2 regions of the Bacillus sp. D48C genome follow, and region 1 is predicted to be linked to the other one. Evidence: riboswitches for the same ligand, from Rfam matches in the RefSeq annotation. Region 1 holds a riboswitch; the other holds the start of a gene.
The links. Region 1 has a riboswitch for thiamine pyrophosphate ahead of ACLBXA_RS23615 (MTH1187 family thiamine-binding protein). Riboswitches for the same ligand answer to the same signal wherever they lie in the genome.
Positions count from the first base shown of each region.

Region 2: another riboswitch for thiamine pyrophosphate. It lies ahead of tenA (thiaminase II); the one in region 1 lies ahead of ACLBXA_RS23615 (MTH1187 family thiamine-binding protein).

Region 1 is NZ_JBKFAQ010000012.1:69,278-72,489, forward strand. It holds gene ACLBXA_RS23610 (non-ribosomal peptide synthetase family protein) at 1-1,160, shown strand, start outside; TPP riboswitch at 1,213-1,314, shown strand; gene ACLBXA_RS23615 (MTH1187 family thiamine-binding protein) at 1,416-1,736, shown strand; gene ACLBXA_RS23620 (ABC transporter permease) at 1,708-2,481, shown strand; gene ACLBXA_RS23625 (ABC transporter substrate-binding protein) at 2,478-3,212, shown strand, end outside.
Region 2 is NZ_JBKFAQ010000004.1:412,286-415,497, forward strand. It holds gene ACLBXA_RS14030 (ABC transporter permease) at 1-579, opposite strand, end outside; gene ACLBXA_RS14035 (ABC transporter ATP-binding protein) at 579-1,328, opposite strand; gene tenA (thiaminase II) at 1,297-1,992, opposite strand; TPP riboswitch at 2,075-2,177, opposite strand; TPP riboswitch at 2,238-2,349, opposite strand; gene ACLBXA_RS14045 (SH3 domain-containing protein) at 2,619-3,212, shown strand, end outside.

The DNA of each region.
Region 1 (3,212 bases):
AATATAAAGTGATTCACGAACCGGATACTATTACGTATGCAAACGTTTTGGAAGAAACCCAGATTTCAAATGTCTTTTTAACAGGAGCTACTGGTTATTTAGGATCACACATATTATATGAATTGCTGAGAGATACATCTGCTACTATTTATTGTTTAGTAAGACCAACCAAAGATGTGCAGCAAAGAATTATAGATACATTAACAGCTTACTTTAATGATATATGTGAAGAATGGTTACAGCGTATACAGGCCGTAGCTGGTGATCTGGGAGAAGAGTATCTTGGGATGAGCGAAGAAGAATTTATGTTCATCAGTTCTAAGATGGATACGATAATTCATTGCGGTGCAGATGTAAGACATTTTGGAGATGTAAAACAATTTGAAAATATAAATGTCCAAGGAACTAGCCGTATGCTAGCATTAGTGGAAAAAGATGCTACATTCCATTTTATTTCTACGATTGGTATCCCGTTAGAATTAGCAGTAGATCAATGGGATACATACATGAAAACTGGTGATTTTAATTACAGTGTAGACTTAGAGAATGTATATTCAAATAGTAAACTACAAGCGGAAAACATTGTTCGTGAAGCAATGAAAAATGGTTTGCGTGGAAATATTTATCGTGCAGGTAATTTAGCATGTCATTCAGAAACAGGTTCGTTCCAACAAAATATTGAAGGAAACGCATTTTATCGTCTTATTAAAACAATGCTATTAATTGGAAAAGCACCAAATGTGAAGTGGAAAGTTGATTTCACACCAATTGATTTTGCTAGTAAATCAATTGTAACGTATGTACAAGATTCACAAATAGATGGAGAAACATTGCACATCTGTCATCCACATCAAATTGAGTTTGAACAATTTATACAGCTAATTGGAGAGTGTGGATACAATCTTGAACTGGTTACACTTTCAGAATATGAAAATGCCGGACTTGAATTAGCAAAGGGAAATGAAGTAATAGCAGAGTTAATTGCTTCTCAAGTTGCAGGAGATGGAGCGCAGCAATCTGAAATTGTAATGGGTACGCGTAGAACGAATGAATGGATTAAGAAAAAAGAATTGAAAGTACCAGCAATTAATAAAGAATTTATACAGCAGTTATTAGCTCATGGTGAAAAAGTTGGTTATTTTCCAAAAATAATGAAATGATTATGCATGCTTTTGTTTGTTCAATAAAATAAATCATGCTACAATGAAAACGAATTAAGGACCGGGGAGCCAATTGGCTGAGAGGATGTAAGTAAACATCGACCCTCAACCTGATCTGGATAATGCCAGCGTAGGGAGTTACTTAAAGTGATGTAGCATATGTTATTCTATAATAACTTGCATACAAGGCTTTCCTACGCAGTAGGAAAGCCTTTTCTTATTTTTGAAATTTAATTTTATAAGGGGGATTTTATTATGTCACAACAAGTTACAATGTCATTTTCAGTAGTACCACAAGCGAAAACGAAAGATGTATATTCTGTTGTCGATAAAGCAATTGAAGTTGTGCAACAATCGGGAGTTCGTTATGAAGTAGGGGCAATGGAAACAACTTTGGAAGGAGAATTAGATGTACTTCTTGATGTCGTTAAACGTGCACAACAAGCTTGCGTCGATGCTGGAGCAGAAGAAGTGATTACTTCTATTAAAATCCATTATCGTCCAAGCACTGGTGTAACGATAGATGAAAAGGTTTGGAAGTACCGTGATGAATATGCAAAACCAGAAGCAATCTAAACTTATTACAACTATTTGGCTTATCCTTCTCATTGCGATATGGGAAGGATCTGTTTCATTATTTAAAATCGAACCGTGGATTTTACCAAAGCCTTCTGCCATTGTTCAAGAATTAATTGGGATGAAAGATTTACTATTACCAAATACGATGCAAACACTGCAGGAAGTTATAATTGGACTATTCTTTGCAATTTTATTGGGGACGAGCATCGCAATTATTATGGACGTTATACCGTTATTTCGTATTTTAATAAATCCATTGCTCGTTATTTCGCAAACAATTCCAATTGTTGTACTTGCACCACTATTTATTATTTGGTTTGGATATGGGATGTTGCCGAAAGTAATGGTCGTAATACTCGTTTGTTTCTTCCCAATTGCGCTTAGTATTTTAGAAGGTTTTCAAACAGTAGATAAAAACATGTTGAAGCTGTTACAAACAATGAAGGCGACGAAATGGCAAGTTTACCAGAAAGTAAAATTTCCAGCAGTGCTTCCATACTTTTTCTCAGGCTTAAAAATTGCAGTTACATATAGCGTAATGGGGGCAATTATCGGAGAATGGCTCGGTGCAAGTGAAGGATTAGGCGTTATGCTTACGAGGGCTACAAAATCATTTTTGACTGCTCGAGTATTTGGTGTTGCAGCAATCATCGTTATGGTGACATTGTGCCTGTATTTTATCGTAGAGTTTATGGCAAGAATAACAGCACCATGGATATATAGAAAGGACGGCAGAAAATGAAAAAAGGTTTGAAAGTTATGTTAGCTGCCTTATTAGCGGTAGGTGTGGCTGGATGTAATCCGGCGAAGAAAGAAGAAAGTGCAAGTAAAGATCAAAAAGTAAAAGTAGTATTAGATTGGTTTCCAAATACGAATCATACTGGCTTATATGTAGCACAAACGAAAGATTATTACAAAAAGCAAGGATTAGATGTAGAAATTATTCAACCGGGTGACAATGTAACAGCAGAGCAAATGATAGCATCAGGAAAAGCAGACTTCGCAATAAGCGCACAAGAAAATGTAACATTAACTCGTGTGGAAGGAATTCCTGTTGTATCTGTAGGAGCGATTATTCAGCATAACACTTCAGCGTTTGCATCGCTTAAGAAAGATAATATGACGTCACCGAAAGATTTTGAAGGTAAACGTTATGGCGGCTGGGGAGGACCAGCGGAAGAAGCGACATTAAAGACGATTATGGATAAGCATCAAGCTGATTTTAATAAAGTTGAAAAAATCATCTTAGGACAAACAGATTTCTTTAAATCAATCGGTCGTGATGCAGATTTCGAATGGATTTATTACGGTTGGGATGGTATTGAAGCGAAGCGCCAAGGAAAAGAGTTAAATACGATTATGGTGAAGGACTTAGATCCAGCGCTTGATTTCTATAGTCCTGTTATTATTACGAGTGAAAAACATACGAAGCAAGATAAAGACTTTGTGAAAAAGTTTATGAGTGCAACAACA
Region 2 (3,212 bases), on a different contig from region 1:
GCCAATTGCTGCTCCGATAACACTAAGCGGAACTGCGATTTTTAAAGCTGAGAAAAAATAAGGAAGAGCAGACGGCAATTTTAATTTAAGAAAAACATCTTTTTTCGTTGCCCCGTATGTAACTAAAAGCTCTTCCCATTCTTTTTTCGTACTGCGTAGTCCATCATACGTATTGACCGCAATCGGGAAAAACGTAATTAAAACCGTAACAACGACTTTACTCCAAATCGTATATCCAAACCATAAAACGAAGAGCGGAGCAAGCGCTGTAATAGGAATCGTTTGTGAAGCGACTAATAATGGATAAAATGCTCTCTCCATCCAATTACTCGCGTTCATTAACATCGCTAGCCCTACCCCAAGTACGATAGAAATTGCCACACCTATTAAAACGACATATAATGTTGCCGGCAAATGAACCGTAAATAATATATCTTTTAGTTTCCATATCTTCATTACAATCGCAGACGGTGACGGTAAAATGTACATTTCATCTACGATCCTTGCGCCTACTTCCCAAAAGGCAAGTAAAATACTAGAAAGTGTAAGGGCAGGTAATAGCTCCTTCAACCGGTTCATCATACGAGTACCTGCCTTTGTAACATACTAAGAAGCTCATCTTTAAGCGCTAACACTTCAGGTTTATATAAATCTTTTCTTGTTCGATTACAATCAAGCGGTACAACCCTCTCGGTTAAAGTAGTTATCGGTTGCTGCTCTACTACTAAAATTCGATTAGAAAGAAACAACGCTTCTTCCACATCATGAGTGATAAATAAAATTGTTTTTTCCCACTCTTTCCATTGTTCAAACAGCCATTCTTGCAAAGATGCCTTCGTTAAAGCGTCCAACGCGCTAAACGGTTCATCTAACAACAATACCTCCCCACCTGTTAATAAAGTCCGAATAAAAGATACGCGTTGTCTCATACCACCAGATAAATCTTTCGGATATTTTGTCTCATACCCTTGTAAGCCAAATTTATGTAGCAGTTCCTTGGCCTTTATTTGTGCTTCTTTCTTCTGTACACCTTGACACTCTAGCGGCAGAGCAGCATTCTCAATAATCGTTCGCCACGGCAGGAGCATATCTTTTTGGGGCATATACCCTACAGGATGGCTCTTCGTTTCTGTCAGCTCTATCTGCCCAGTACTTACTTCTTCTAAACCTGTAATAAGGCGAAATAGAGTACTTTTCCCGCATCCACTCGGTCCGATAATACTTACAAACTCTTTATCTTGTATAGAAGCATTTAATTCATTGATGATTGGTTTCTCATCATAATGAAAAGAAACATTATGAAACTGTAGTATGTTCTTGCTCCTCAAATCCCCACATCTCCTTACGATAGGACATATCCCAGAATAAATATTCAAATCGACTGGAATATAGGAAAATCTCCTCTAATTGATCTAGCTCTTTTTCAGACTTTCCAACTGCCATTTCATTTAATAAATCGATTAACCAAATACAAAGGTTACCGTATTCTTCAGAACTATATCCTTGAATCCACTCACCAAAGAACTCATGATCTCTTGCTCCAGAAATATCATTTAAACGCTTTCCAATTTCCCAGTAGCTCCACATACATGGAAGAAGTGCTGCTATTAATTCCGCAAGTGTGCCATTTTGAGATACAGACATCATGTAATTTGTATAAGCCAAATTTTTAGCAGATGGCTTTGCAGACTCTATCTCCTCTATAGAAATTCCCAGTCTTTTTGCATATTGTTTATGGATTGTCATTTCTCCATTTAATATGCCATCAATTTGTTCAGCAAATTTCCCCATTACTTGTGGATTTGTTGCTTTTACAACACCAATCGCATATAGCTTTGCATAATCTAACAAATATAAATAATCTTGAATAATGTAATACTGAAACTTATCTTTTTCTAACGTGCCATCCCCCATACCTACTACAAACGGATGATTATGACTCATCTCCCAAACTGGTTGTACAGTTTCTAATAATCTATCGCAAAATTTCATTTCGCTATCCCCTTCCGGTATGTGTATTTAAATAAAAAACCACTTCTAAATAAGAAGTGGTTACAGCAAATAAAATTATAATTTATTCGTTGCTCCACTTCCCTTCGCTAGTATTACCTAGATCAGGTCTGTAAGGGTTAAGGATTATTCCTCTCTCAGCACAACAAGCACCCCTAGTGGTTTCAATATGAAATTTTTAAACAAAAAAGCCCCGTTTCTATACGCAAAGAAACGGGGACTTATTATTAGTGTCCGAATTGCTTCCCTACGCTAGCATAATCTAGATCAGGTAATGAAAAGGATCAAAGGCTTACGGCCTACTCTCAGCTGGCAACACCAGCTCTCCTAGCAAACTATGAAATTATCACTGTCAGTATAACATCGTAATAAGACATCATCAACTGTTTTAATTTTCTCAATTGTCAACAAAATAACAAAACTATATAATACTTATATTCTATCTTAGAAATTATTATCCTAATTAATTGGATAATAAGGAATCATTATCCTCAAAAAATTTATTTTTATATTGATTTCATATTACATTTATGTGAATACACCCACTATATTATATCTTTATACTATAATAAAATTACAACTATACAACTAGAGGAGGTCTCTATTATATGAATATGAAAGCTACTGCTTTAACAGCAACTACTGTAGCGATTGCTTCTTTACTTCCTTCTATGGGTGAAACAAATGTACAAAAAGCAAACGCTGAACAATTATCTAATATTAAAACTGGGTATGTCAAAGTCGATCAAGTAGCATTACATACAGAAGATAGCGTAAAAAGCACATCAATTGATACAATTCGCTTTAATACAAAAGTGAACATCCTTGAAATAACTAATGGTTGGTATAAAGTATCTGTTCATAATAAAGTAGGTTATGTACAAAAAGATGCTATTTTACTAAAAAACAAACTTCGATCTAATGATCAATACATCGTCAATGCTAATGCATTGAACGTTCGCTCCGAACCTAATTTAGAATCTTCCATTTTAGATGTATTACCAAATGGCAAGTTCATTACCGTTCAAGAAGATCAAGGCGAATGGTATAAAATATCACATAATGGCCAAACAGGTTACGTACAAAAAGCATTCATCTCTAATGGTTCACAGCCCTTAGTAAAAGGAATCACCGTTCAAAATAATACAAAATATACTGTTGCAACACCTAATCTGAATGTACGTAGCAACACTAGTACAAGT